Regions from separate parts of the Rouxiella sp. WC2420 genome, predicted to be linked through region 1. Evidence: predicted binding sites of a transcription regulator. Region 1 holds the regulator's gene; each other region holds the start of a gene.

What was found. Region 1 encodes CRP, which controls carbon source genes, mostly activating them, when cyclic AMP is high. Its sites were predicted from a motif close to ATGTGANNNNNNTCACAT; they were not measured.
Region 2: the regulator CRP is predicted to act here: its motif matches at 5,550-5,567, upstream of AB3G37_RS06930 (PTS sugar transporter subunit IIB).
Region 3: the regulator CRP is predicted to act here: its motif matches at 3,606-3,623, upstream of udp (uridine phosphorylase).
Region 4: the regulator CRP is predicted to act here: its motif matches at 2,653-2,670, upstream of AB3G37_RS17730 (DeoR family transcriptional regulator).

What each region holds. Positions count from the first base shown of each region.
Region 1 is NZ_CP165628.1:336,866-344,637, reverse strand. Features, by position in the region: gene AB3G37_RS01600 (MFS transporter) at 1-39, opposite strand, end outside; gene AB3G37_RS01595 (LysR substrate-binding domain-containing protein) at 230-1,138, shown strand; gene AB3G37_RS01590 (OsmC family protein) at 1,163-1,573, opposite strand; gene crp (cAMP-activated global transcriptional regulator CRP) at 1,921-2,553, shown strand; gene AB3G37_RS01580 (YccS/YhfK family putative transporter) at 2,614-4,692, shown strand; gene AB3G37_RS01575 (aspartate aminotransferase family protein) at 5,259-6,473, opposite strand; gene AB3G37_RS01570 (aminodeoxychorismate synthase component II) at 6,616-7,191, opposite strand; gene AB3G37_RS01565 (putative adenosine monophosphate-protein transferase Fic) at 7,289-7,772, opposite strand, start outside.
Region 2 is NZ_CP165628.1:1,465,051-1,472,822, forward strand. Features, by position in the region: gene AB3G37_RS06905 (ABC transporter substrate-binding protein) at 9-1,562, shown strand; gene AB3G37_RS06910 (TIGR01777 family oxidoreductase) at 1,624-2,523, opposite strand; gene yfcG (GSH-dependent disulfide bond oxidoreductase) at 2,708-3,337, opposite strand; gene yfcD (NUDIX hydrolase YfcD) at 3,658-4,209, shown strand; gene AB3G37_RS06925 (LacI family DNA-binding transcriptional regulator) at 4,232-5,248, opposite strand; gene AB3G37_RS06930 (PTS sugar transporter subunit IIB) at 5,632-5,931, shown strand; partial or broken gene AB3G37_RS06935 (PTS sugar transporter subunit IIC) at 6,013-7,257, shown strand; gene pta (phosphate acetyltransferase) at 7,340-7,772, opposite strand, start outside.
Region 3 is NZ_CP165628.1:4,991,820-4,999,591, reverse strand. Features, by position in the region: gene metE (5-methyltetrahydropteroyltriglutamate--homocysteine S-methyltransferase) at 1-1,421, shown strand, start outside; gene AB3G37_RS23015 (SDR family NAD(P)-dependent oxidoreductase) at 1,668-2,432, shown strand; gene AB3G37_RS23010 (dienelactone hydrolase family protein) at 2,549-3,376, opposite strand; gene udp (uridine phosphorylase) at 3,753-4,514, shown strand; gene AB3G37_RS23000 (tyrosine-protein phosphatase) at 4,668-5,450, shown strand; gene AB3G37_RS22995 (DedA family protein) at 5,536-6,063, shown strand; gene rmuC (DNA recombination protein RmuC) at 6,212-7,772, shown strand, end outside.
Region 4 is NZ_CP165628.1:3,823,045-3,830,816, forward strand. Features, by position in the region: gene gsiA (glutathione ABC transporter ATP-binding protein GsiA) at 1-1,078, opposite strand, end outside; gene AB3G37_RS17725 (isoaspartyl peptidase/L-asparaginase family protein) at 1,152-2,165, opposite strand; gene AB3G37_RS17730 (DeoR family transcriptional regulator) at 2,389-2,619, opposite strand; gene moeA (molybdopterin molybdotransferase MoeA) at 2,950-4,194, shown strand; gene moeB (molybdopterin-synthase adenylyltransferase MoeB) at 4,199-4,960, shown strand; gene AB3G37_RS17745 (ABC-F family ATPase) at 5,086-6,681, opposite strand; gene AB3G37_RS17750 (nucleoside-specific channel-forming protein Tsx) at 7,010-7,772, opposite strand, start outside.

The DNA.
Region 1 (7,772 bases):
AAAAAACAGTAAGAAAATCATTAGCGAACGATTTTTCATAACTGATATCCTCAAATGTTATATCCCAGTAGCCACCCCTGACCTGAGAAGAGAAACGCTCTTGCTTTGATTTATTTTTATGTTTTTATAACAGTGATTTACTGTCTGCTTAAAAACCTAGCAGTTTTATTTCACAGCCATAAGATGTAATTTTTTACTGGGTGATGCTTTTTACTGATAGGGGTATGCGATGAAATATTTGCCGAAGCTGCAACAGCTGAAGGTTTTTCAGCAGGTTATCCAAAGTGGCAGCATTCGTGGTGCAGCAAGAGCCATGAATCAATCGCAGCCTGCGGTTAGCCGCACGTTGCGCGAGCTGGAGCAAATTCTCGATACTCAGCTGATCGTGCGCGGTTCTCAAGGGATGACGCTGACCGAAACCGGGCGCGCCTTTTCCCAACGAATGCAGTTTATTTTGCAAGAGCTAGAGCGCGCCGCCGATGAAATCCAGCAGATTAATCAGTATTCGCAGGGCTCGGTGGCGGTAGGATTTTCTTCACTGCTGGCTCTGACTATTTTCCCGGCTCTTGCCAGTGAATTCGCTGCGAAATACCCGCAGGCCAAGCTGCACATCAAGGAAACCCAGCTTTCAACCCTGCTTCCTGCCCTGCGTGAAGGGCGTCTGGATTTCGCCATCGGCACGCTGGGGCCGGGGCTGCCGATAGAAGATATGGTGGTTGAACCGCTGTTCAACGCGCCTTTTTGTATTATTGCCCGTAAACAGCACCCGCTGGCACTGGCCACGTCGTTGAATCAGTTGAAAGAGGCAAGCTGGCTGCTGCCGGAAACCGATATGGGCTATTACCAGCAACTTGCAGCGCTATTGGAGGAGCATGGCTGCCATGCCGGACAATCGCCGATCCGCACTGATTCGTTGATCAGTGGGCTAATGATGATGCTAAATGCCGATTATCTTTCTGTGGTGGGCAATGCAATGGCAACGCCGTTTTTCCTCGAAGACAAGCTGTGCCGCCTGCCGATCGACAGTCTGCCGAACGCGCAATACTGTTTGGTATACTCACAAAAAACGCCGCTAACCTTAACGGCGCGGCGTTTTCTGGATTTACTCCGTGTTCACTGCCAGCGTTTTGCGTGGTAGGGATGGAGGTCGTGCTTGCGCAGATTACTCTTGTGAGTCAATCACTTCAAAGCTGTGGGTAATGGTCGCCGCCTTGCCCAGCATCAGTGACACTGAACAGTATTTCTCTGCCGACAGTGTTACCGCGCGCTCAACCACTTTATCGGTCAAATCTTTACCAGTGACGATAAAATGCAGATTGATGTGAGTGAACAGTCGCGGCGCTTCTTCACGGCGCTCAGAGGTCAGTTTGACTTCACAGCCAACAATCTCGTTGCGCCCTTTTTGCAGAATCGACACCACGTCAATGGCGCTGCATCCGCCTGCCGACATCAGCAACATCTCCATCGGACTTGGCGATTTATCACCCGCATTGCCATCCATTAAAATCTGATGGCCTGAGGCCGACTCACCCAGAAATGTTAAACCTTCAACCCATTTTACCCGTGCCTGCATGTGAATTTCTCCGCTCATAATTTTTAAAATAGACTACCCTTTACCCCCGAAACTGGCAACGTAACTCGATCCGCGTCATGCTGAAGCGAGACAACACAAGACACGTCTGCAAACCTGTGCTACAAACAAAGCCGAAAGAAACTTTCCAACAAGTTGCGGCTAGGTTTTTTAGGTGTTAACAGGATAACCTTGGTGATAATGGCAAATTACAGCTTAAATCACTCCACCTGCCGCTTGCAGCATTGCTGGTCAGTTCATATGCTAAAAGAGCGCGAAGTAAAAAATCGCCGAACAGGGATTTCAAAGCCCTGTGATTTTGGGCAGCGATAATAAGAGGATAATAGCTAATGGTTCTCGGCAAGCCACAAACAGACCCTACTCTCGAATGGTTCCTGTCTCATTGTCATATACATAAGTATCCATCTAAAAGTACGCTGATTCACCAAGGTGAAAAAGCCGAAACGCTTTACTACATCGTGAAAGGTTCGGTTGCCGTTCTGATCAAAGATGAAGAAGGCAAAGAAATGATACTTTCCTACCTTAACCAAGGTGACTTCATCGGCGAGCTGGGACTCTTCGAAGAAGGTCAGGAACGTAGTGCATGGGTCAGGGCGAAAACTGCCTGTGAAGTGGCAGAAATTTCCTACAAGAAGTTCCGCCAGCTGATCCAGGTTAATCCAGATATTCTGATGCGCCTGTCCGCACAGATGGCAAGCCGACTGCAGATAACTTCCGAGAAAGTGGGTAACCTCGCCTTCCTGGACGTGACCGGTCGCATTGCACAAACTCTGCTGAATCTGGCTAAACAGCCGGATGCCATGACTCACCCGGATGGTATGCAGATCAAGATTACCCGTCAGGAAATCGGTCAGATAGTCGGCTGTTCACGCGAGACTGTGGGTCGAATTCTAAAAATGCTTGAAGATCAGAGTCTGATTTCAGCACACGGTAAAACGATTGTCGTTTACGGCACTCGCTAATCGTCCTAAAAACGGCGCGGCAGATAACTGTCGCGCCGTTTTTGTTGTATCCTCTCAATTATGACGCTTTGGCGACGAATCTTTTATCACCCTGAAGTTAACTACGCGCTGAGACAAACGCTGGTTCTCTGCCTGCCCATTGCTATCGCCATGCTGTTTGGTCAGTTAAGAATGGGAATGCTGTTCGCGCTGGTCCCTGCCTGCTGCAATATTTCCGGCCTCGACACCCCGCATAAACGTTTTTTCAAACGCCTTGCTGTAGGCGGCTCGCTGTTTGCCGTAAGCAGTGTTCTGCTCCAGTTGATGCTGATTAACTGGCATTGGCCGCTGCCGCTGATCATGCTTGGCCTGACGCTACTGGTTGGCGTGACCGGCGCGATTGGCCCACTACATGCTCGCCTGCTGCCCGGCGCACTGGTAGCGGCGATTTTCACCTTGAGTATGGCGGGCGCGGTGCCGATCTGGCAGGCTCCACTGCTGTTCGTGGTCGGCACGGCGTGGTACGGGCTGTTTAACTGGTTCTGGTTTCGACTCTCTGACGAGCAGCCGATGCGCGAAACTCTCAGCCAGCTTTACCATGAACTGGCCGACTATTTTGAAGCGAAATATAGCCTGCTGACCCAGCACACCGACCCTGAAACCGCGCTGCCGCCGTTGCTTAACCGGCAACAAAAAGTTATCGACCTGATCGCTACCATGTACCAGCAAATTCACATGCTGCCGACCGGCGATCGTCAGCACCACAAGCGACTGCTGCGAAGTTTTCAGGTGGCGCTGGATTTGCAGGAGCATATTACCGTCAGCCTGCATTTACCTTCAGAGGTGCAAAAGCTGGTAGAGGAGAGCCACGCCGAGGCGGTTATCCGCCGTAACGCAAAGATTATCGCGACGCGACTGCGGGTAATAGCCGGAGACATTCTCTATCATCGCCGTTCTGACCGTTTTACCATGGCCAACGAGCTGGCGGCGCTGGAAAAAATCTCCTCCCGCTATCGAGATAATCCGGTTGGCCAATTCTGCTATTACCATTTCAGCCGCATCGCTCGCCTGCTGCGCACCCAGCGCCCGCTGTATCGTCGCGATCTGATGCAAACGCAAAATCGCCTGCCGTTCTGGCCCGCGCTAAAAAGTTATTTATCTTTCAAATCGGCGGCGCTGCGCAATGCTGCACGTTTAGGACTGATTCTGGCGCTGGGCAGCAGTCTGGGGCTATTTTTCAATTTGCCCAAGCCATACTGGATTTTGCTGACTACGCTGCTGGTTAGCCAGAATGGTTATAACGCTACCCGTGTGCGTATCCAGCACCGAGCATTGGGCACACTGATTGGCCTGATTGCCGCTGCGGGGCTTTTGCAGCTAGAAATTCCGCAAAACATCACACTATTTTTCATGCTGATTATCACACTGGTTTCTTACACCGTACTGCGTAAAAACTACGGTCTTGGGATGATTGGTCTGACCGTGACCGCCGTTTATACCCTGCAATTGCTGGCGCTTAACGGCGCGCATTTCCTGCTGCCGCGACTGTTCGACACACTGATTGGCTGCGCGTTGGCGTTTGGTGGCACGATTTGGCTGTGGCCGCAGTGGCAAAGCGGCATGCTCAGGACCAACGCCCATCAGGCGCTGGAGACCGATCAACAGGCTATTCGGCTAGTCTTACACGACAATCCCGACCCTGCCGAGTTGGCCTATGCGCGCATGAAGGTCAATCAGGCTCATAACCAGCTGTTCACCTCGCTGAATCAGGCGATGCAGGAGCCGGGTTTTAATTCGGATTATCTGTCAGATATGCGTTTGTGGGTAACTCATAGCCAGTTTATCGTCGATCACATCAACGCGATGACGATTCTTGCCCGCGAGCATTACATGTTGACGCCGAAACTGGCGGTCGAGTATTTGCAAACCTGCGAAATCGCGCTGCAAGGCTGTCAGCAGCGACTGATTTATGATGGGCCGAGCAGCGAAAAGTCACTGTTTAACGCGCCGGAGCAGCATTCCGACATGCCGATCACCGAGATGGAACGCCATTTGCGCCGCATGCTGTCGCATCTGGCTGCCATGCATACCATTTCGTCCCTCGCCTGGAAACAACGGCCGCATCACGGGATATGGTTGACGAGAAGAGTGAAAGAGTAAGCGCTGTTTTATGGAGTGACGCAATCGCATTTTCAAGGTCAATAAACTTTGAATCAAGTTCAATAAGCTCTCAGGAATTTTTCCGGTTCAATAATTTCAATGAGCATTTAACCGGCAACCTGCACTAAGATCAAAACATCCTATCTACTGAATTTAACTCTCTAAATTTAAATGAAAAAAACTAACCTAAGCATCTAAAAAAATTAAAGAAAGCTCTTTAAAAGAACGGGTCTTGACCGCCGTGAAGTTGCCGGGTTTTCTTTGTAAGGTGGGATTGGCGGCATCAGGCCCACGCTGAGCGAGTGGAGGGAGACGTTTTTGGCTCACGACCGAGGGAAGGCAGCCCTCAGGGCCGTGGCCAACGCCACGCGCTGCGGTCAATGAAACGATCTCGTTCTTTTGCACTAATCGCGTCGCGAGGGCAAAGGCACGGGTGTCCAGAGGGGATTTGCCTTGGAATCCCCTCTGGCTGGTCTGGGCCAGCGCCCAGTAAGCGCAGCGCATGCAGTCATGCAGTCATGCAGTCATGCAGTCAAACCGTGCGCAGCACACCAAACGGAGTGTTATTAGCCGACGACTTTCTGCACAGCTTTTTCAAAGCGTGCCATGCCTTCTTTGATGTCTTCGAAGTCGATCACCAGCGAAGGCGCAAAACGCATTACGTTGCTTCCCGCTACCAGCATCATCAAACCAAACTCAGACGACGCATTGAGGAATTCACCAGCGCGATCCTTGTAATTGTCTGACAGCTCGGCACCGATCAGCAGGCCCTGACCGCGGAATTCGCTGAACACGTGATATTTCGCGTTAATGGCTTCCAGCGCGTTGATAAACGCATTGCGACGCTCAGCAATACCCGCCAGCACTTGCGGGGTGTTGATCACGTCCAGCGCGGCTTCCGCTACCGCACAGGCCAGCGGGTTACCGCCGTAAGTGGTGCCGTGTTTGCCCGGAGCCATGACAGAAGCCACTTCTTCGGTGGTGATCATCGCACTCACCGGGAAGCCGCCGCCCAGCGCCTTGGCGGTGGTCAAAATGTCTGGCGTCACGCCGTAATTCATATAGCTGAACAGTTTGCCGCTACGGCCCATACCGCTCTGCACTTCATCGAATACCAGCAGCGCTTTATTGGCGTCGCACAGCTCACGCAGACCTTGCAGGAATTCTTGAGTTGCCGGGGTCACGCCGCCTTCTCCCTGAATCGGCTCAACCACGATAGCGCAGGTGTGATCATCGATTACTGCTTTCACAGCGTCGAGATCGTTAAAAGGTACGTGGACGATATCGGCAGGTTTCGGGCCAAAACCGTCAGAATATTTCGGCTGACCGCCAACAGAGACAGTGAACAACGTGCGACCATGGAAACCGTTGTGGAAAGCGATGATTTTGCTTTTGTACGGGCTGTGTTTAGCTGAAGAATAGTAACGCGCCAGCTTAAAGGCAGCTTCGTTCGCTTCTGCGCCGGAGTTGGCAAAGAACACACGGTCGGCGAAGGTGGCGTCGATCAGTTTTTGCGCCAGACGCAAAGCCGGTTCATTGGTGAACACGTTGCTTACGTGCCACAGCGTTTCACCTTGCTCATGCAAGGCTTTCACCAGCGCAGGATGGCAATGACCCAGTGCAGTAACCGCAATCCCGCCGGCGAAGTCAACGTATTCGGTCCCTTGCTGGTCCCATACGCGACTGCCTTTACCTTTGACGGGAATAAACTTGGCTGGTGAATAAACCGGCAAAATTACCCGGTCAAATGCATCACGACCTACCGCTGTTTTTTCTGTCATTGCCCTACTCTCCTTTGCGCTGCCGCTGCTTTCAGGGAATCACACTCGAAATGAATGTGAAAATATAATCACAAAATATGCATAAAAAATCACTCACAGGCAAACACTAATCGCCTTCCTGATGTAAGTAATTTTTAATACTCTAAATTTTAAGGAAATTATCCAGCAGCTCATGCCCCTGCTCGCTGAGGATACTCTCCGGGTGGAACTGCACGCCATGCAAAGGCAAAGTGCGATGAGCGATACCCATGATCTCGTCAGGCGCATCGGCGCTGCCGGTCCAGGCGCTCAGGGAAAAACAGTCAGGCAGCGTTTCCGGCTTAACCACCAGCGAATGATAGCGCGCAACGGTTAACGGATGATTAAGGCCCGCAAATACGCCGGTGCCAGTATGCTGAATCAACGAGGTTTTGCCGTGCATCACCTGACGGGCGCGCACCACTTCTGCACCAAAGCTTTGCGCCATCGCCTGATGACCCAAACATACGCCGAGGATCGGCATAGTTTCTGCAAAATGCTTGATGGCTGAAAGAGATATCCCCGCTTCATTGGGTGTACATGGGCCGGGAGAGATCACCAAATGCGAGGGGGCAAGGCGGGAAATGTCTTCAAGCTGCAGCTCATCGTTACGTTTTACCATCACCTCCGCCCCTAATTCGCAAAAATACTGGTATAGGTTGTAGGTGAAGGAGTCGTAGTTATCGATAATCAGCAGCATGGTTTTCCGGTTTGGCAAAGTCTGGGATTTAGCCGCGTCATTCTACCTATTTTCGTCAGTAACCCGCAGACTTTTCCCAGACTCAGTCTATCCAGAGCTAGGCATCACTGATAATGGTTTTAAAAACCTCACTCAGCGGTTTTTCATCGCCAAAAGCTGCCGCCTTGTTAGCATCAATCCAACGCTGATTTTCTACTTTACTCCAGTCAATCGCATAACCCGCATGAGTCAGCAACTGTTCAAAGAAAATGCGCTGCGCTCGGCCACTGCCATAACGGAAAGGATGCAGAAGATTAATTTCGGAATAATAGTGCGCGAGGCGTTCGCAAAGTTCCTCCCTGGGCAATCCAACCAGATAGTCTTCGTCTTCCAACCCCTGCATCAGATTATTGCCTTCGCGCTCAATATAGGCGAAATGGCAAAACGGCGTATCGTCTTTGACAATGTCCACCTCGCGCAGTTTGCCGGCCCAATCGAACAAATCCTGAAACAGCGTGGCGTGAATGGCGCAAAGATGCGGCAAACCGATGTTCGGCTGCCCCAGCTCGATAGTGGAAGCACGCAGCGGAGTAAACTCCATC
Region 2 (7,772 bases), 1.1 Mb from region 1:
TATTGGCCATGGCCATGGTGGCCGGGGCCTCGGCGCAAACATTAGTCTATTGCTCCGAAGGCTCACCGGACATTTTCAATCCTCAGCTTTACACTTCCGGTACCAACGTCGATGCCAGCGCAGTGCCAATTTACAACCGTCTGGTAGATTTTAAGACCGGCACGACCGAACTGATCCCGAGCCTGGCCGAAAGTTGGGATGTTAGCCCCGATGGCAAAACCTATACTTTCCACCTGCGCAAAGGGGTTAAGTTCCAGAGCAACAAGCTATTTACTCCGACGCGCGATTTTAACGCCGACGACGTCATTTTTTCTTTTATGCGCCAGAAAGATCCTAACAATCCTTACCACAAAGTTTCCAATGGCACCTATCTGAACTTTGACAGCCTAGATATGAGCAACCTGATTTCAAGTATTGATCGGGTGGATGATTACACAGTGCGCTTTAATCTTTCGCGTCCCGAAGCACCATTTATTGCTGACCTGGGCTGGTACTTCGCCTCAATTCTTTCGTCTGAATACGCAGATAAAATGCTGAAAGCCGGAACGCCAGAGAAAGTGGATCTTGATCCCATCGGCACCGGTCCGTTTGAGCTGGTTCAATATCAAAAAGACACCCGTATCCTTTACAAAGCTTTTCCGGATTATTGGCAAGGTAAGTCCAAAATTGACCGTCTGATTTTCAGCATCACTCCTGATGCTTCAATCAGAATGGCCAAGCTTGAGAAAAATGAGTGTCAGGTGATGCCGTTCCCTAATCCAGCAGACCTCAAACGCCTGAGTGAAAACAAAGATATTACTCTGCTGAGCAAGTCTGGCCTGAATACCGGATTCCTGGCGTTTAATACCCAGAAGAAACCACTGGATAACGTCAAGGTACGGCAGGCGCTGACAATGGCAGTCAACAAAGCCTCGATTATTGAAGCAGTGTTCCAGGGGACTGGCACAGTGGCGCGAAGCCTGCTGCCGCCAGCGGTGTGGAGCAGTGAAGATAAGACCATGAAAGATTACGATTATTCGCCGGAAAAAGCCAAAGCACTGCTGGCCGAGGCGGGGTATCCCAACGGTTTTGATATTGACCTGTGGGCGATGCCGGTTCAGCGTCCTTACAATCCGAACGCCAGACGCATGGCCGAAATGATCCAGGCCGACTGGGCCAAGATTGGCGTTAAGGCGCATATCGTCAGCTATGAATGGGCGGAATATCAAACGCGTATTCGCAACGGCGAACATCAAGCGGCGTTAATGGGCTGGACTACGGCAAACGGCGATCCGGATAACTTCTTTGGCCCGCTGTTTACCTGCAAGGCAGCGCAGGGGGGTTCCAACTCGGCGAAATGGTGTGATCCGCAGTTTGACAAGATTATCAACGAAGCCCGCATGACTACCGATCATGAAAAGCGCGTGGCGTTGTACCAGCAGGCGCAGCAGATCATGCACGATCAGGCTCCGGCTATCATGATTGCACATTCAACGATCTTTGAACCTGTGCGCAAGGAAGTGTCAGGCTATGAAATCGACCCGTTTGGTAAACATATTTTCTATCAAACATCAGTGAAATAAGAGTGCGCGGGTGAAGGTGCCAAAAACCCTTCACCCTTTTATACAGCGAAATTAGTGGGATTTATTTATCCAACACATCTTCCAGCGCCGGTTTCAATTCACTGTATTTGAATTCGAAGCCGGCATCTTCCAGCCGCTGCGGGATCGCCCGTTGCCCTCCCAGCACCAAAACCGCCGATTCGCCCATTAGCAGCCTGACCACGCCAGCCGGAACGCGCATAAATGAAGGTCGGTGCAGCAGTTCGCCCAACAGCGCGCTGAACTGATCGTTGCGGATCGGATAGGGTGCAACCATGTTGAAGGGGCCATTGAGCGTTTCATGATTAAGCAGGAAAATGATCCCATTCACCATGTCGTCGATATGGATCCACGGCATGTATTGCTGACCCTCACCCAGAGGTCCGCCGAGTCCAGCTCTGAACGGCAGCACCATTTTGGCCAGTGCGCCGCCTTTTTCAGCCAGCACGACGCCGGTACGCAGCAGGCAAACTCGAGTTTTATCGCTTTCTGCCGCTAGCGCCAATGCTTCCCAGCGGGCACAAAGCTGCCAGGTAAACTGCTTATTCGGCGGTTCGTCCTCGGCGACAACCGCCTGTCCCTGATCGCCGTAATAACCCACCGCCGAACCAGAAATAAATACTGCAGGGGGCTGCTGGCTAGCGTTGATCAGTTGTGCCAGTTTCTCTGTCATCTGCCAGCGGCTGTCGCAAAGCTTCTGTTTTTGCTCCTTGGTCCAGCGTTTGTCGGCAATCGGCTCACCGGCCAGATTAATCACCGCGTCAAAGCCATCTAATGAGGTTTTATCTTTTAAAGAAGGCCAGAGATCGACTTTGGAGCCAAGAATTTTGGCCGCTCGCTCCGGCGCGCGGGTTAAAACGGTAATCTGGTGAGACTGACTCAGAAGCGTTTCAGTGAGACGACGTCCAATCAGTCCGCTGGCACCGGTAATTAAAATCTTCATGATCTGCCTCCTAATAACGTGCTGATACTTATCTGTACCCTGAATTGAGCATAGTTTATGTCGGCGTCGCAACGCGCGATGCAGAGCACATCCTGAAGTTATTTATTGTTAAGTGAGATGAGATGATAAGCAGAAGTGGTAAGGAAGGGGGATTTAACGCCCCCTTGAGCAGAGGGCGAGCGGATTATTTTGCTTCAGCCAGTGCGTAGGCCCTGGCGGTTGCCGGGCGATTTTTGATTCTTTCGAACCAGTTGCGCACGGCAGGATAATCAGCCAAATCTATGCGCTGGCGTTCATGAGCGACGACCCAAGGATAGGTCGCAATATCTGCGATACTGTAGTACTCGCCTGAAATATAAACATTTTTCTCAAGTTGAGTATTCAAAACGCCGTACAAGCGCCTAGTTTCTTGTTGGAAACGTTCAATGGCATAAGGGACGGGTTGTGGGGCGAAATGAGTAAAATGATGGTTTTGACCTAACATTGGGCCGAATCCCGCCATTTGCCAGAACAGCCACTGCAGGGTGCTGGTTCTTTCGCGTAGCTCTTTACTCAATAATTTGCCGCTTTTTTCTGCCAGATACTGCAAGATAGCGCCAGATTCAAACAGGCTCAGCGGTGCGCCGCCGTCAACCGGTTGGGTATCGACAATCGCAGGGATTTTATTATTGGGGGAAATGGCGAGAAATGCGGGTTGGAATTGGTCTCCTGCTTTGGTATCGACACGATGAAGTCGATAGGGAAGGCCAGTCTCTTCCAGGAAAAGGGTGATTTTGTGTCCATTTGGTGTTGGTGCATAATAAAGATCGATCATGATTGCCTCCTGCGTAATTATTTTATGGTCCATCTGAGTATTTGATGTCAACCGATGGGCTGGATGCGAATTCTACTGCGTATAAATTGTGCCTGATTTTATCAACTAAATATTAACAAATAGCCTTGTGGCTAATATAGCTGCTAATGATAGCAGGCTATGTGAGACTAGTCTGATGCTTTATCGCGACCTTTGACATAGGTTTTACATATCAATAACGCATCTGTTGCTATTGAAGCGATCCCCATGAGCCAGATAGAATCACCGAACTCATTGAAAATCACTGCGCATCTCCCGCGCTATAAAGAAGGTTTCACAGGATGACGAATCAAGAGCAAAACACCGGCAGTACTGAGTGGGTTGATATCGTTAATGAAGAAAACGAAGTGATTGCCCAGTCAAGTCGCCAACAGATGCGCGCTCAAAATCTCCGTCATCGCGCCAGCTACATTGTGGTCCATGATGGCATGGGAAATATTCTGGTTCAGCGTCGAACCGAAACAAAAGATTTCTATCCTGGCTGGCTGGATGCAACCGCGGGTGGTGTAGTGCAGAGCGGTGAGAATATCCTCGAGTCGGCGCGTCGTGAAGGCGAAGAAGAGTTGGGAATTGCCGGTGTGCCGTTTGCCGAGCACGGCTCTTTTTACTTTGAACAGGACAACTGTCGCGTCTGGGGGGCACTGTTTAGCTGCGTATCCCATGGACCTTTTGCGTTGCAGGAAGAAGAAGTTGACGAAGTTAGCTGGATGAAACCGGAAGAGATCACCGCCCGTTGTGACGAGTTCACCCCGGATTCTCTTAAGGCGTTGTCACTGTGGCTAAGCCGTAACAATGAGAAAGATCACGGCAAACCGCTTAGCGTTGAAGAATAATCGTTTCAAATGACGGGACTGTCTAACAGCTTTCCCGTTTGCAAAGGGCCGAAATTACGGCCTTTTGTTTATCCCACTCGTTTTCCTGAATTCTGGCCAGTAGCGCCATTCCTGCCTGAGTCCCTATTTCCCGATGCGGCACGGCCACGGTAGTCAGCGGCGGCTGGCAGACTTTGCTGATGTCACTGTTGCCAAACCCTGCAATCGCCAAATCTTTCGGCACGCGTATTTTTCGGCGTTGGCATTCAAACATTGCTCCGCAGGCCAGTGCATCACTGCTGCAAATCAGCGCGTCCATATCTGGCCAGTTGAGCACCAGTTCGGTCAGCAACGCGGCACCCGTACTAAAACTTGAAGCGGCGTGAGTACTAAGCATCCGCGTGGGGGAAAGATTATTGTCGAGCAGGGCACGATGCCAGCCGCGCAGTCTTTGCTGCGATACCCACTGTTTTTGCGCGGCGCACATCAGGCCTATCTTGCTGTAGCCAAGAGAAATCAGATATTCAGTTAGCTTATAAACCGCAGAGGCGTTATCAATGCCGATGTTGATATCAAGCGGATTTTCGACTCTGGCACCCAGTTCAGCGGTGGGTAACTGGGCATTTTCAAGCATGTCATAGGTGGCGGCGGTATGTCGGGCATCAAACAGGACTACGGCGGCAAGGTTGTAGGATAAAAAGGTTTCGAGCAGTTTTTGCTCGCGGTCTTCCTGATTCTGCGACTCTGCCAGCATTAGCTGGAATCCGGCCGGAATCAGCACCTCCTGTAGCCCGGCGATCATTTCCGCATGACCAAATTCCGCCAGCGAGGAGCAGATAACCGCCACCACATTCGAGGTGGAAGAGGCCAGCGCGCTAGCAGAATAATTGGGAATATAGCCGAGTTCGCTAACTGCAGATTCAATCTTTTCTCTGAGTTTGTCAGAGACCATCTCCGGTTGTCGCAAGGCTCGCGACACGGTCATCGTGCCGACACCCGCCAGTTTTGCCACGTCGGCCAGCGTGATTCGTCCCGTTCCTCGCCGTCTCCTTCCCTCCATATTATGACTCCTGACCTTTCTTCATGAATACCAGGTTTAGTGCGAACTGCGCTGTTTTATAAAATTTTGTTAATAAATAACGACCGCATTAATAGATGAATTTATTTAAGATGATTTTTATAAGTTAATTTCTATACGGCAAAAATCTTCCGCTTTGGAATGGACCCGTTATAGCTTGAATATTTTTTTAAACTTGGTGTAAGCATATCATAGCGCGCTTTAAGACAAATAACGTAGAACCTTCGGAAATTTTTGATAGCGCTATCACAAAAAGGCTATGCACTTGATGATAGCGCTATCTTTGTGGGCTTCATCACAGATATTTCCTGATTTGCCCGCATACTCATTTGTACTCGCTTTGCATATAAATCCATGAGGTAAAGATGAAATCTTTAACGATTTTAGCAGTTTGTGGTGCAGGTCTGGGCAGTAGCTTCGCCTGTGAGATGAGTATTGAGGCTGTATTAAAAGACTTAGGCATTAAAGCCAACTTGTCTCACTGCGATATATCAAGTGCCGCATCGACGAGAGCCGATATCATTATGACTGGTTCAAATTTCAAATCGCAATTTGATCATTACACCATCAACTCAAATATTATTTATCTTAAGCGTTTGGTCGATAAAAAAGAGATTAGTGAAAAGCTCACTCCAGTATTAAAAGAGCTGGGTTATCTGAATTAAATCCAGCCAAAAATAGACATAATCAATCACGAAAAAAATAAAAATTAATCTTATTCATCCTGCAAACACGAGGGGCAGGTCATGTCTTTCCTATATTTTATTGTTAACGATGTTTTAGGCCAGGCTTCAATATTAATTGCCCTCATCGCCATGGTAGGGCTAATAGCATTAAAGAAAAGTGTCGGGCAGATTATCACCGGCACCTTAAAAACGTTGCTCGGATTTTTGGTATTGCTAGCGGGTGCCAACATCATTGTCGGCGCGCTTAACTTTTTGGGCGAAGTGTTTCAGAAAGGTTTTCACATGCGCGGCGTCGTCACCGACGTGGGTTCGATTGCCGGCATTGCCCAACAAATGCTGGGCCGAGAGACGGCGCTTATCATGGTGTTGGCATTTATCATTAATATCCTGATAGCGCGTTTTAGCCGTTTTAAATACATCTTTCTTACCGGTCAGGCATCCTTATGGATGGCAACCGTGTGTTCGGTCGTGGGATATATGGGCGGCCTGCGCGGTACTGAACTGATCCTGATTGGTGGCATTATCGCCGGGCTGATGTCCGTAGGCATGCCCGCGCTGGCGCAGCCTATCGTGCGCAAGATAACCGGCTCCGATGACATCGCTCTGGGGCATTTTTGCACAATTGGATATCTAATTCAGGCGGGAGTCGCCAAAGTCACGGGTGACGTCAGCAAGAGTACCGAAGACATCGAGCTGCCTGAGTCTTTCTCTTTTCTGCAAGATACCTATCTGTCGATGATGGTGGTGATGATCCCTATCTATCTGATCCCGACTATTGCAGCAGGTCCTGAGGTGGTAGCCCAGTATTCTCACGGCGTCAGCTATTTAATCTTCGCTTTCCTGCAATCGGTGCAGTTTGTGGTGGGTGTTTACGTGCTGCTGGCAGGCGTGCGGTTACTTTTGGCAGAAATTGTTCCGGCGTTTCGCGGCATTGCGCTGCGCATCGTGCCTAATGCGATTCCGGCTCTGGATTGCCCGGTCCTGTTCCCCTATGCGCCGAATGCGGTGATTGTGGGTTTTCTGTCGACTACAGTTGGATCGATTCTCGGGATGTTTATATTCCCAAGTGTTGGGCTAGCGATGATATTGCCGGGCATGTTGACCAACTTCTTCGCGGGTGGCACGGCCGGGGTGTTTGCCAATGCGGTGGGAGGGCGTCGCGGAGCCATTATTGGCGGCATTTTCCACGGATTTCTAATCACTCTATTGCCCGCGCTGTTGTTACCGCTGCTGGGCAGCTACGGCCTGCAAAACGTCACTTTTAGCGATGCCGATATCATCAGTGTTGGGTTAGTGTACGGTCATATCCTGAACTTCTTCCACTGACATCGCGCACAAAAAAGCCGGTCATCAAGACCGGCTTTGCGTTTTCAAAACGGTGGTGGCGCTATTTTGCCCCTGCCGCAAAGGCTTCATCTGCCTGCGCTGACTGAATTGCTGTCAGGGCCACGGTGTAGACGATATCGTCAACCAGCGCACCGCGCGACAGGTCGTTTACCGGCTTGCGCATCCCTTGCAGCATAGGGCCGATGGAGACCAGGTCTGCTGAACGCTGCACCGCTTTGTAAGTGGTGTTTCCGGTGTTGAGGTCAGGGAAGATAAATACCGTTGCCTGACCAGCAACCGGTGAGTTAGGCGCTTTGGATTTCGCCACATCGGCCATGATCGCCGCATCGTATTGCAATGGGCCGTCGATGATTAGATCAGGACGTTTTTGCTGCGCCAGACGTGTCGCTTCGCGCACTTTCTCGACGTCGCTACCGGCACCGGAAGTCCCGGTAGAGTAGGAAATCATCGCCACGCGAGGTTCGATACCAAAG
Region 3 (7,772 bases), 620 kb from region 1:
TGTCGCTGGGCGTGATTAATGGCCGTAATGTCTGGCGTGCCGACTTAAGCACCTGGTTTGATCGCCTTAAACCTCTGGTTGCCGGTCGCAGTATTTGGCTCGGTAGCTCCTGTTCACTGCTGCACAGCCCAATCGATCTTAGCGTCGAAACGCGTCTGGATACAGAAGTGAAAAGCTGGTTTGCCTTTGCCCTGCAAAAATGTGCCGAGCTGGCGATGCTGGCTGATGCACTGAACAATCCGAGTGCTGAAGCGCAGAGAAAACTGGCTGAATACAGCGCCCCAATTCGTGCTCGTAAAGAATCTACCCGTGTAAACAACGCCGCTGTCGGCAAGCGTCTGGCGGCAATCAATGCCAGAGATATCGAGCGTCCAAGCGCCTATCCAAATCGTGCCAAGTCTCAGCGCACGCGTTTTAATCTGCCCGCCTGGCCGACCACGACGATTGGTTCATTCCCGCAAACCACCGAAATTCGAGGCCTGCGCCTGGACTTCAAACAGGGTCGGCTGGACAGTAAAAATTACCGCACCGGCATCAGCGAGCACATCAAGCAGGCAATCAATGAGCAGGAACGGCTAGGGCTGGACGTGCTGGTACACGGGGAAGCCGAGCGTAACGACATGGTCGAATACTTCGGCGAGCATCTGGACGGTTTTATATTTACTCAAAACGGCTGGGTGCAGAGCTACGGCTCTCGCTGCGTTAAACCGCCGGTAATCATCGGTGACGTGAGCCGTCCTGAAGCCATTACTGTTGAGTGGGCCAAGTACGCGCAGTCTCTGACCGAAAAACCGGTTAAAGGCATGCTGACCGGCCCAGTGACCATTCTGTGCTGGTCATTCCCGCGTGAAGACGTGAGCCGTGAAATCATTGCCAGGCAGATTGCTCTGGCACTGCGTGACGAAGTTGAAGACTTGGAAAAAGCCGGTATCGGCATTATTCAAATCGATGAACCAGCGCTACGCGAAGGCTTGCCTCTGCGTCAGTCCGAATGGCAGGCTTATCTGCGCTGGGCAGTTGACGCCTTCAAACTGAATGCCGCGATTGCTCGTGACGAAACACAGATCCACACTCATATGTGTTACTGCGAGTTCAATGACATCATGGATTCTATCGCCGCGCTGGATGCAGACGTGATCACCATCGAGACTTCTCGTTCAGATATGGACTTGCTGGAGTCGTTCAGGCACTTCGAGTATCCGAATGAAATCGGTCCGGGTGTTTACGATATTCACTCGCCGAATGTGCCCAGCGTGGAGTGGATTGTGGACCTGTTGCGTAAAGCTGCAGACCGCATCCCGGCTGAGCGCCTGTGGGTAAATCCAGACTGTGGCCTGAAAACTCGCGGCTGGACGGAAACACGCGAATCGCTGGAGAACATGGTGAAAGCCGCTCGGCGCCTACGCGCTGAAAACGTCTAAGAGTTAATGTGTGATGTTGTGATGTCATTGGGCGCTTCGGTGCCCTTTTTTACGTCTGATTGCCCGCCATTATTATTTTGTAACTTCTTTGATGCTGCTCTGTAGCCCCCGACACCCTTTGCCTGCCCCCAATCCTTACGCGCTAATTTGGCCGATTTGAGCCGAAATAGCAGATTTTTTACTAGGCTGAAAGGAGTAAGCCCTTTAGACAATAGTTGATTAATGATTCAACGTAAGGAGACAAAGATGAGCCGATTTAAAGATAAAGTGGTCGTCGTCACTGGCGCAGGTTCTGGTATGGGAGCTGCAACCGCGCAACGCTTCTCGGCTGAAGGAGCCATTGTTGTGCTGGTCGGACGCACTGAAGTCAAGTTGGCCAAGGTGGCTAACACGCTGGAAAATACCCACTATTATATCCACGTCGCCGATATCTCAAATCCGCAGGATGTTGAAAAACTTGCCAAAGTAGTGCTGGACAAGTTTGGCCGCGTTGACGTGCTGGTAAACAATGCCGGTGTGGTGGTGCAGGGTAAAGTCAATGAAGCCAGCATTGATGACTGGAAGAAAATTCTCGATATTGATGTCAGTGGTGTGTTCTACGCGACGCGCTTCTTTATCGATGCCTTGAAAAAGAGCAAAGGTAATATTGTTAATGTTTCATCGGTTTCAGGTCTGGGCGGTGACTGGGGCATGAGCTTCTACAATGCTGCCAAAGGAGCCGTGACTAATTTTACCCGCTCTCTGGCAATGGACCACGGTGCAGACGGTGTGCGTGTCAACGCTGTCTGTCCGAGTCTCACGCTGACCGACATGGCCGGTGACATCAAAGACAACAAGGCGTTACTGGCGAAATTCGCTGAACGAATCCCGCTAGGTCGTGGTGCCGAGCCTGAAGAGATTGCCTCGGTGATTGCCTTCCTTGCCAGCGATGACGCCCGCTTTGTTACCGGCGTTAATCTGCCGGTTGATGGAGGTTTAAGTGCCTCGAACGGGCAGCCTAATCAGTCTTAACTATTTATTTTTAACTAATTGTTCATGTTGCATGAGCATTAAAAAAGCCCCGGGGTAAATGCCTCGGGGCTTTTTGATTCCATTAATGGAAAATTCTATTAATGCGCTCGAAAGATTTACTTCACGCCATATTTGGCAAACCACGCCAGCATGCGCTGCCAGCCATCGGCCGCGGCTTCCGCGTTATAGCTTGGGCGATAATCGGCATTAAATGCATGCCCGGCTTCAGGGTAAACCACGATCTCGGCATTGGCATTGGCGGCACGTATCGCCTGACGCATACTTTCAACCGTATCCTGAGCAATACCCGTGTCCTGACCGCCGTACAGCCCTAATACCGGAGCCGTTAAGTCAACCGCTTCATCGACAGGATGAGTTGGCGTGCTCAGCGTTTTATTGCCCACCAACTTGCCGTACCACGCAACGCCAGCCTTGAGTTGCGGGCTATGAGCAGCATAAAGCCAGGTGATACGCCCTCCCCAGCAGAAACCAGTGATCGCCAATTTGCTGGCGTCACCACCGTGCTGAGCGGCCCAGTGCGCGGCATGGTCCAGATCCGCCAGCACCTGTTGGTCAGGAACTTTGCTAACCAGTTTCTCCAGCAGCTCACCGACCTCGGTGTAGTCGGCAGGATCGCCCTGACGGAAATACAGCTCAGGCGCGATCGCCAGGTAGCCTTCTTTAGCCAGTCGGCGGCAGAGATCGCGGATGTGCTCATGTACGCCAAAGATCTCCTGAACCACCAGCACAATCGGCAGTTTGCCAGTGTGTTCGGCCGGTCTTGCCAGATAGGCAGGCAGATTTTCTCCCTGCGATGGGATGGTAGTTTCGCCCGCGTGCAGGCCTTCAGTATCGGTGTGGATAGTGGTAGCGGATACAGGCGTAACGGCAGGGGAGAAACTGTCAGGTGCTTGTTTTAATTGTATTAAATCATCAGTCTTCATTGCAGTCTCCATACAAGGGTAAATACTTTTCTTTTAAAACGATGAATCGGATTTTCGAAATAAAGACTCAGTTTCTAAACTATAAGCCATAAAATGATCACATCAACAACCATAGCCTGTCATCTGCCTGCACCTTATGTAAAAAATGCTTAGGCGCGCGAAATTTGACCGGTTAGGCATAAAGACCGCAGGGATTAATCATTATAGATTGGCTTAATTGCTCAAAATTTTGTGATTTCCATCACATTTAAAATGTAATCGATGGTAATTGTAGTGTCGCTTAGCGATTCGCATCACAAAATTAAGCTGCAATGAGCGATAAAGTAAGGAGATATTATGCTCGTTATAAATGACCGAATTAAAAAGGAGTTCAATTATGTCTCAGTCTGAAGTTTTCCATCTTGGCCTGACCAAAAGCAGCTTGCAGGGCGCCACTCTGGCCATCGTACCAGGGGATCCCGAGCGCGTAGAAAAAATCGCCAGACTGATGGAGAACCCGGTACGCCTGGCTTCACACCGCGAGTTTACCTCTTGGCGCGCAGAGCTTGATGGCAAATCGGTCATTGTCTGTTCTACCGGCATCGGTGGGCCTTCAACTTCAATCGCCGTGGAGGAGTTGGCTCAGCTTGGCATCCGCACTTTCTTGCGCATCGGGACCACTGGCGCAATTCAGCCGCATATTAATGTCGGCGACGTACTGGTAACGACTGCAGCAGTCCGCCTTGATGGTGCGAGCCTGCATTTTGCACCGATGGAATTTCCGGCCGTGGCAGATTTCGCCTGCACGACCGCGCTGGTTGAGGCCTCTAAGGCGGTCGGCGCAAATATTCATATCGGCGTGACGGCTTCCTCTGACACTTTCTACCCTGGCCAGGAGCGTTACGATACCTACTCAGGCCGCGTGGTTCGTCGTTTCAAAGAATCGATGCAAGAGTGGCAGGAGATGGGAGTCATGAACTATGAAATGGAATCCGCGACCCTGCTGACCATGTGTGCGAGCCAAGGTCTGCGTGCTGGTATGGTGGCGGGCGTAATCGTCAATCGTACTCAGCAAGAGATCCCAAACGCCGAAACCATGAAGCAGACAGAAAGTCATGCGGTGAAAATTGTAGTTGAGGCTGCGCGCCGCCTGATTTAATGCTGATAATAACCTGATTTTTTCCTGATAATGCGGCGTAACAGGCGTTAACCGTGTATCTGATAAGGGCTGCCAATGGGTGGCCCATTTTTTTATCTTTTTCGGGCTATCTGGTATGGTCTTAGCACTGACCTTTGAATAATAAGAGACTCTATGACGGCAACTATTTTCCTGCACCCCTCGCTAACGCTTCTGGAAGGCGGCGTTAATTTTCGCGATCTTGGCGGTAATACCGTAGCTGATGGCCGACGCATCAAACGCGGTTGGCTTTACCGTTCAGGCGCGCTGGATAACCTGACCCAGCAGGATCAGCAGTTTCTGAGCAACATTCCGGTCAAATACATTCTCGACTATCGCGATGCCGATGAAGTCGCAGCCAAGCCCGATATTCTATGGGCCGGCTGCGAGTATCATCACGCGCCGGCGAATCCGCTGAGCCACGTGGTAAACGCTAATCTTGAAAGGCTGACGGCAGAAACTATCGCTGAATTTGATCCGCAGGAATTTATGCAGGAGCTTTATCGTCGTCTGCCATTTAATAACGATGCCTATAAAAAGCTGGTGGGTCTGTTACTACAATCCGGAGGCGGTGCGCTGGTGCAGCATTGTGCGGTAGGCAAGGATCGCACCGGCATCGGATCAATGATCGTATTGCTGGCGCTGGGCGCTGACTGGAACACCATCAAAGAAGATTATTTACTGACCGAAACCACGCTGGCAACCTTCCGCGAGAACATGCTTGATAAACTCTCGGTAACCCTGCCACCAGAAGCACTGGAAAAGTTCAGCTATGTGCTTTCAGTCAAGGAACTGTTCATTGATACCGCAATAAACGCTATCACCAATCTCTATGGCAGCACGGATAACTGGTTGGAAAAAGAGTACGGTTTGACTGCCGAAGTGCGTGAAGAACTGCGAAGTCGTTATCTGGAATAAGCCCTCTTTTAGGTTTGGTTGAGATAGCCTGCCTTTAAATATTGGAACAAAGGTTTTTTTAGATTAGTAAACAGAGGCGGTCTTTTTGAGCATCAACGAAGTTATTCAATACGTTACGGATTTTGTACGCCAACATCAGACCTGGGCTGCACCGATCGCGTTTTTCCTCGCTTTTGGCGAGTCGCTGGCTTTCCTCTCTTTATTACTTCCAGCCACGGTGATCCTGCTGGGGGTAGGGGCATTGATTGGTGAAACGGGCATCCCTTTCTGGCCAATATTTGCCGGAGCTGCAGCCGGGGCATTTTTTGGCGACTGGCTGTCATATTGGATCGGTTCCCACTATCGCGACAGCGTGCCGCATATTTGGCCATTCAAAAAACATCCGCAAATGCTGGTACGTGGTCATGCATTTTTTGAACGCTGGGGGATGCCTGGTGCCTTTATTGGTCGCTTCTTTGGCCCATTACGTGCTGTTGTTCCGCTGGTAGCAGGAATTTGCGGAATGCCGCAACGCTACTTCCAGCTGGCAAACTTTACTTCTGCGCTGGTCTGGGGCTTTGGTATTTTGGCTCCGGGGGCGTTTGGCATTAAATGGCTTAGCCAATGGTTTTAATTAAATAGTCAATCCGCAGTAAAAGGTTATTGGGCCCGTTTTCTGGAAGACGTCTCGCAAAGTTTTGGCTGGCGATTTAAAAGCATCTGGACATCCATACAGTATGCATTTACCTTGACCCTCAAGAGACTTACACAGGGGAAAATCGGTGGATATCAGCATCATTTACGCGGTGGGTGCAGGTTTGATCGGCCTTTTACTGGGCTGGCTAATTGCCAGTATGCGCCAGCAGCAGGTGCAGGCAGACAGCGATACCCGCTATAAATTGCTTGAGCAGGCACAGGCACAACTAGCGAACGAGAAAGTTGCGTCGCAAAGTGATCTACTGCAGGCCAGGCAACAGCAACGTGAAAGCGAGCTGGAGCTGCGGACCTTGCACAGCGCTCAGGCGGCCAGTGCCGAAAAACTGCAGCTGCTGGCACATTGGCAAAACGAGTGTGAGCAGCTTAATCAGGAGCTGCGGGCCCAGCGTGAGGTTAACAGCGCGCAAGAGGCCGAGCTGCGTGAAGTTGTGACTCGACTCGATGAAACAAGAATGGCCGCCGAAGAGAAACAGCGACTGTTGATCAACAGTGAGCAGCGTCTGAATAGCCAGTTTGAAAATCTCGCCAACCGTATTTTTGAACAAACAGGCCGTCGTGCCGACGAACAAAACAAGCAAAGTCTCGACAAACTGCTGCTGCCATTGCGTGAGCAGCTCGACGGCTTTCGTCGTCAGGTACAGGACAGCTTCGGTCAGGAAGCTCGCGAGCGACATACTCTGACCCACGAGATCCGCAGTCTTCAACAGTTAAATGCCCAAATGGCCCGTGAGGCGCTAAATCTTACCAAGGCGCTAAAGGGTGACAATAAAACCCAAGGCAACTGGGGCGAAGTGGTGCTGAGCCGGGTGCTCGAGGCTTCTGGCCTGCGCGAAGGGTATGAGTATCAAACACAGGTAAGTGTGCAGACTGAAAATAATAGTCGCATGCAGCCAGACGTAGTCGTGCGATTACCACAAAATAAGGACGTGGTAATTGATGCCAAGATGTCGCTGGTAGCATACGAGCGATACTTCAACAGCGAGGACGATCTCGAACGTGAAGCGGCGCTTAACGAGCACATCACCTCTGTACGGGGACATATTCGGTTGCTGGGGCGCAAGGATTACCAACAGTTACCTGGCTTGCGAAGCCTCGATTATGTGCTGATGTTCATTCCCGTCGAACCCGCTTTTTTAGTCGCTATCGATCGCGAGCCTGAACTTATCAGCGAAGCGTTGAATCATAATATTATGCTGGTTAGCCCGACGACCTTACTCGTTGCTCTGCGTACTATCAGCAATCTGTGGCGCTATGAGCATCAGAGCCAGAACGCCAAACGCATTGCCGATCGCGCGGCACGGCTGTATGACAAACTCAGATTGTTCGTTGATGACATGCAGTCGATGGGGCAAAGTCTTGATAAGGCGCAGGCAAGTTATCGCCTTGCAATGAACAAACTTGCCCAAGGCCGTGGTAATCTTATCGGCCAGGTTGAAGGCTTTAGAGCAATGGGCGTTGAAGTAAAACGGCCTATTAGTCCGGCGCTTGCCGAGCAGGCTAGCGTGGAAGACGACCCAGATTATCAGCCCTCTTTAGATGACACAGAGGCTGAGAGTCAATTACGGGAGAGGGCGCATCTGTCGACCGAAACGGCCGCTTCAGACGATGAAGAGAGTCAGTCCGCTG
Region 4 (7,772 bases), 1.8 Mb from region 1:
AGATATCGAAGCTCACCTTTTCCACCGCGTGCACATAGCGGTTTATACGATTAAACAGGCCACTGCGTAACGGGAAACGAGTCACCAGACTGCGCACCTGCAAGATAGGAGCGGCACCTAAAGTTAAAGTATTTTGAATTAAGGAGGAGTCATCAACGGGCTGATCGTTGACTTCGGTATTTAACAGCGGGAAACGAGCGGGTAGCTGAGTGCCTTTCATTGCGCCAAGTTTTGGCACCGCAGCGAGCAACGCGCGGGTGTAGGGATGTTGCGGCGCGGCAAATACGCGACCCACTTCACCGCTCTCAACACTTTCACCTTTATACATCACCAGCACACGGTCGGCGATTTCGGCCACCACGCCCATATCGTGAGTAATGAAAATCACCGCCATCTGCATCTCTTGCTGCAGCACGCGGATCAGTTGCAGAATTTGCGCCTGAATGGTGACGTCCAGCGCGGTGGTCGGCTCATCGGCAATCAGCAGCGCCGGTTTACACGACAGCGCCATCGCAATCATCACTCTCTGGCGCATCCCGCCGGAAAGCTGATGCGGGTAACTATCAAGAATATTTTGCGCTTCGGGAATGCGCACCAGCTCAAGCATGCGCAAAGCTTCTGCACGCGCGGCGGCATGGTTTTTGCCCTGATGCAGACGGATAGATTCGGCAATCTGTTCGCCGACCGGAAACACCGGGTTAAGCGAGGTCATCGGCTCCTGAAAAATCATTGCCATATCCGCACCGCGCAGCTTGCGCATCTCGGACTGGCGGGCGGCAGTCAGGTCAACAATCTGCCCGTTACGACGCCTAAAATCGATTTTTCCCTGATGAACCTGGCCACCACCCTGCTCCACCAGGCGCATCAATGCCAGTGAGGTGACGGATTTCCCGGAGCCTGATTCCCCGACGATCGCCAGCGTCTCACCGCGTTTTACCTCAAAGTCGAGATGACGCACTGCCTCAATCGCCTGCCCCTCGTGCTCGAAACGAACGCTGAGACTGCGCACCGACAGCACTTGATCGTCAAGCATTGTCGGTGCCGAAAACGCGTGCTCGGGGGAAATTGTCTGACTCATCACGACTCCTTAACCATGTACTTCTCCCTGAATTTCTTGAAACTCGCCTGCTGATTAGCAATAACTTCAGATGTTAACGATAAATTGCCACTTCTGGCGCTTTGCCAACGTAGGCAAAACCGCGATACATACCTTCGCTGTTAAACGGCAGGCGTACATTGCCGAAACGGTCGATGGCTATCATGCCACCCGAGCCTTCCAGCGCCACCAGCTTTTCCATTACCACTTTATCGGTGGCCTGTTCGAGTGTAAGTCCTGCGTACTCAATCAGCGCGGCGACATCATAGGCCGCGACTGTGCGCATAAATACTTCACCAGTGCCGGTGCTGGAGACTGCGACCGTTTTATTGCTGGCATAGCAGCCTGCGCCGATAATTGGCGTATCGCCAACACGGCCAGCCTGTTTATTGGTCATGCCGCCGGTTGAAGTCGCAGCAGCCAGATTACCCATAAGATCCAATGCAACGGCACCAACAGTGCCAAATTTGCGATCTGGATCTAAAGGATCGTCAGAAATATTGGCATTTAAGCTCGCTCCGTCATGATCAAGCATGACGCCATCAGTTTTCAGAGCGCGTTGCAGTTGATCGAAACGGTCCTGAGTGAAGAAATAATCTGCCGACACCATTTCTTGCCCGTGCTCACGCGCAAACGATTCCGCGCCTGCGCCGGTAAACATTACGTGCGCGCTCTGTTCCATCACTTTACGGGCGGTCAAAATCGGATTGCGGATGTGACTGACGCAGCTGACAGCGCCGGAATCCAGTGTGCGGCCATCCATAATACAGGCATCGAGTTCGTGAGTGCCCTGGTGGGTAAATACCGCGCCGGTTCCGGCGTTGAAAAACGGACACTCTTCCAGCAGGCGAACCGCCTCGGTCACTGCGTCAACCGCGCTGCCACCCGCTGCCAAAATTGCCTGCCCGCTGCTGACGATCTCTTCCAGCGCCTGTAAATAAAGACGCTCTTTTTCGGCGCTCATTGCCTGGCGAGTTATCGCCCCAGCGCCACCATGAATAGCAATTACCGCCACCGGTGACGTTGAATCAGGTGTTCCGCCTATCACTACAGTTTGAGATATGGTCATTTTTTCGCTCATGTGCCACTAAGGCCGCCTAAAGAATAGTCCAGGATTTCGACTATATTTAGCCGTGCAGAGTATGTAAAGCTGAAAATTAAGTCCATCTTGACGAGGCTAATTGCTTAGATTATTTATAGAAAATAACGCGCAGGAATGAATAACCGACGGCGGATAAAACGAAAAAAAGGAAAACCAGCGGCGCTGATTTTCCTTCTTGATATTGAGGGGCTCAACTATGAGAGACGCGCTGCAAGCTATTGATCCAGCCATAGGAAGGCGGTGGATCAACGCGACGTGCCCTACCATGGCGGCGTTGAATCAATCCTTTGTCTTGCATTTCGTTGAGGTCACGGCGAATTGTTTCCAGACTCACCTCTAACCAAAGCGCTAACTCATTAACCTGAACTACCTCATGTTGATCCACCAATTTCAGGATGGCCTGATGGCGGTTTTTTTTCATCACGATGCAACTCCAGACGCAAAAGACAATTTTATGTGACACCCATCACACAAGGGCCAGTAATAATACGCCGATTGCAGGATCATTTATGCGATCGATCTCATTCTTTTAGAAGATTTTAAGAACTTTTTAAGCTTAAGATTGCTGATCTGCTGCTATTCAGATCTTAAAGATCGCTTAAACATTTAGAAACGTTCACGTCACTGAGTGCTTTTCGTTGGCCGTTCGTTTGGGCGCGCAGGGCTTTCTCTGGCATAATCAAAGGATATTTCTCACCATCAACCGGCTCGCCTTATGCCCCTTCTCAGCCGGTAATAAAAGGGTTTAATGATGGAAAACACGTTTACCTCTGGCCTGATTTCGCTACAAGAAGCGCTGAACAAAATGCTCTCGCAGACCTCGCCATTAACTCAGGCAAAAACTGAATGGCTGCCACTTACCGAATCCGCAGGCCGCATCACCGCCAGCGCGGTGCGTTCTCCGGTATATGTGCCTCCGTTTGATAATTCGGCTATGGACGGGTATGCCATTCGCAGTGCGGAATATCGCGAAGATGCCGTATTCACCGTGGCCGGTAAAGCCTTTGCTGGCGCGCCTTTCAACGGTGAATGGCCTGCCGGAAGCTGCATCCGCATCATGACCGGTGCGCCCGTGCCCTCCGGCGCAGACGCGGTAATCATGCAGGAAGAAGCGGAGAAAACCGATGCGGGCGTGCGTTTCACTGTGCCGGTTGAAAAAGGTCAAAATATTCGTCTTATCGGCGACGATATCCGTCAGGGGCAGGAGGTTTTAGCCGCCGGCGTGCGACTGGGTGTCGCTGAACTGCCGCTGCTGGCTTCTTTGGGAGTTGAGAAAGTCGAAGTGAATCGCCGTCTCAAAGTGGCGGTATTTTCCACTGGTGACGAGTTACAGCCGGTCGGCACGCCATTAGAAGAAGGCCAAATTTACGACACTAACCGCTTTGCGGTTCACCTGATGCTCGATCAATTAGGTTGTGAAGTGTTGGATTTAGGCATTATCCGCGACGATCCGGCAGCGCTACGCCAGGCTTTCCAACAGGCCGACAATTATGCTGACCTGGTTATCAGCAGCGGTGGTGTCTCAGTCGGCGAGGCTGATTACACTAAGTCGATGCTCGATGAAATCGGCCAGATTGGCTTTTGGAAGCTGGCAATTAAACCGGGTAAACCTTTCGCCTTTGGTAAATTGAATAACGCGTGGTTCTGCGGTTTACCCGGCAATCCAGTTTCAGCCGTGCTGACTTTTTATCAGTTGGTGCAACCGTTGATCGCCCGCCTTTCTTCACACACTGACTGGCGCTTGCCGCCGCGCCTGCGAGCCAGAGCGGCGAGCAACTTTAAAAAAACGCCTGGTCGTCTCGATTTTCAGCGCGCGGTGTTTGTGCATAACGCGCAGGGCGAACTTGAAGCTCGAACCACGGGCTCTCAAGGTTCACACGTGTTCAGTTCCTACAGCCTGGCTAACGGCTTCGTGGTGCTGGAGCGCGAGCGCGGCGACGTAGCGGTGGGCGAATGGGTCGACGTTGAGCCATTCAATGCCTTGTTAAAAGGATAAACCGATGACACTGCCAGAGCTAAGCGATGCGGAAACCCTGCGCTACAACCGGCAGATTGTGCTGCGCGGTTTTGATTTCGACGGGCAGGAAAAGCTTAAAGCCAGTCATGCGCTGGTGGTGGGTCTCGGTGGGCTGGGATGCGCCGCCGCGCAGTATCTGGCCGCGGCGGGGGTTGGCGCGCTTACCCTGCTCGATTTCGACACCGTTTCGCTTTCTAATCTGCAACGCCAAATCTTGCACAGCGATGCGCGTATCGGCATAAAAAAAGTCGACTCAGCAGCCATCGCGCTGGCAGCGATTAATCCCCACGTCATTCTTAATACCGTCGATCATCAACTCGATGCCGAGCAACTTTTGAAGCTAATCGACGAATGCGACATCGTGCTCGATTGCACCGATAACGTCGAAACGCGCAACCAGCTCAATAAAGCCTGCTTTACGCTGAAAAAACCGCTGGTTTCTGGCGCGGCAATCCGCATGGAAGGGCAAATCAGCGTTTTCACCTACCAAGACGATGAACCTTGCTATCGCTGCCTGAGTCGGCTGTTTCGCGAGCAGGCGCTTAGCTGCGTGGAGGCTGGAGTTATGGCACCGTTAGTGGGCACTATCGGCAGTTTGCAGTCTATGGAAGCCATCAAGCTGCTGGCGGGCTTCGGGGAAATTAAAAGCGGCAGATTGCTGATGTATGACGCCATGACGCTGCAATTTCGTGAAATGAGGTTGGCGAAAAATCCGCATTGCGAGGTTTGTGGCAAATCAGCTTAGTCCCTATCGCTGATTTAAAGCATTAAAAAAGCCGGTTATCAAAACCGGCTTTTTTTCTATTTATTTCAAAAAACTAGCGTTTAATTATTTCAAAAAACTAGCTTTACAGAATCAGCTTGAAACGCTTAGCTATTGATGCCCTGGCTGCGCAGGTAATCTTCGTAATTACCGGTGAAATCAGTGATTTTGTTCGGCGTGATCTCGATGATTCGGCTCGCCAAAGAACTCACGAACTCACGGTCGTGGGAAACGAAGATCAGCGTGCCTTCATACATTTCCAGCGCCATGTTCAGCGATTCGATGGATTCCATATCCAGGTGGTTGGTAGGTTCATCCATTATCAGAATGTTTGGACACTGCATCATCAGTTTACCAAAGAGCATACGGCCCTTTTCGCCACCAGAAAGCACTTTAACTTTTTTCTTGATGTCGTCCTGACCAAACAGCAAACGCCCCAGAACACCGCGCACGGCCTGCTCGTCGTCTTTTTCCGATTTCCACTGGCTCATCCAGTCGAATACGTTCATCGTTTCGTCGAACTCGTACTCGTGATCCTGCGCGTAGTAGCCAATCTTGCAGTTTTCAGACCATTTTACGGTACCGGCATCGGGCAGCGAATCGCCTACCAGCGTTTTCAGCATGGTGGTTTTACCGACGCCGTTTGCACCCAGAATCGCCACTTTCTCACCCACTTCCAGCATCAGGCTGAAGCCTTTGAACAGCGGGCCGTTGTCGAAACCTTTAGTAATCTTGTCCACTTCCAGCGCATTACGGAACAGTTTTTTATCCTGCTCGAAACGCATATAAGGATTCTGACGGCTTGAAGCCTTGACTTCATCCAGCTGGATTTTATCAATTTTCTTGGCGCGAGAAGTTGCCTGCTTGGATTTGGAGGCGTTGGCGCTGAAGCGGCTAACGAAAGATTGCAGCTCGGCGATCTGAGCTTTTTTCTTGGCGTTATTAGCATTCAGAAGATCACGAGCCTGCGTTGCCGCCGTCATGTATTCGTCATAGTTGCCTGGGTAAACGCGCAGTTCGCCGTAATCCAGGTCAGCCATGTGAGTACAGACCATGTTCAGGAAGTGACGGTCATGCGAAATAATGATCATGGTGCTGTTACGCTCGTTCAGCACCTGCTCGAGCCAGCGAATAGTATCGATGTCGAGGTTGTTGGTTGGTTCGTCGAGCAGCAGGATCTCTGGATCGGAGAACAGCGCCTGCGCCAACAATACGCGCAGTTTGAAGCCGGGAGCAATTTCGCTCATCGGGCCGTAATGCTGCTCAACCGGGATACCTACACCCAGCAGAAGCTCACCAGCACGGGATTCAGCACTGTAGCCGTCCATTTCACCGTAAGCAACTTCAAGGTCAGCGACTTTGTAGCCGTCTTCTTCGCTCATGTCGGCCATTGCGTAGATGCTGTCGCGCTCTTCTTTTACAGCCCACAGCTCTGCGTGGCCCATAATAACGGTATCAAGCACGCTATATTTTTCGAAGGCGAACTGATCCTGACGCAGCTTACCCAAACGTTCGTTGGGATCAAGCACGACGTTACCGCCCGATGGCACTAAATCGCCACCGAGGATTTTCATAAAGGTCGATTTACCGCAGCCGTTCGCGCCGATCAAACCATAACGGTTTCCGCCGCCAAACTTGACGTTAATATTTTCAAATAGCGGCTTGCTGCCGAATTGCATGGTGATGTTGTAAGTACTTAGCACAGAGCTCGCTCTTAAGTTTAATTGGATTCAATATAATCTATAGCTTTCATGATGCAGGAAGGCGGCAACTCAACGAATCCCCACGAGCTTACCAAGGTAAGTGACTAGCGTGAAAGAAAGCAGCCAACGCATCTGCAACTTGAAAGATAAAGAGTATAAGTGTGATTTGGCGCGCATTATGCCATAAACCGGCCAAGAGATCGTGCGAAGTTTTGGTGAATTATTGCGCTATCCAACGAGACAGCGCAATAGAAAGGCAGAGGCCCAGGCTGACAGGCTATGCAACCGAGGTTTATAAAGCCTTAAGGAAGCCGCTTAATACAAAGTATCAGAAGCTATAACCGATCACTGCGTAGTAGCCAAAACCGGTTGATTTGACGGTGAAATCGCCGTCACCGAAGTTCAACTGGGTGCCATCGGCCCATTGTCCGCCGTTGTGGAAGTAACGCGCCACCAGCGAGTAATGCCAGTGCGCATAGTTCAGCGCCAAAATGTGGCTGGAAGCTATCGAATGGTTGGTTCGTGCGTAGTTCTCGTGATCGGCCAGATGTGAACCCCAGTCGAAGTTGGTAAAGCCGATATAGCTGACTTTCCCGCCCCACATTTCACCTAACGGCAAGAAGTATTTCACTTTGAAACGGTAACCGTCCCATTTGTTTTCATTGGCAGCACCATAGTTTTGCCATTGATATTTTTTATAAATATTCAGAGACAGGTTTAACGGCGTGTGAGTATCGATGTCGGTACCCAGGCCCATGTACCAAGTATTCTGGCGGTTGGCGTTGTTAGGGCCCTGATCGTAAATATAGTTGTTGGCGAAATACCACTGCTTGATCGGGCCGATGCTCAGATCTTTGCCGGTCAGTTTATCGATAGAGAAACGCGGTTCGATCTCGGTAAATACTGGAGAACCTACTTTTCTGTCCCAGATGCCGTTGTCGTTGCCGTTACCTACACCGAAGAATTTTGGCACATCGACATAACCGTAGAAGTCGAACCAGTCTTTATGCGCAAAGGCTTCGTACTCAAGATATAAGTCATTGTTTTCATGTGGTCCAAAACGCGTGTGGTAGCTGCCAACCACGTTAACG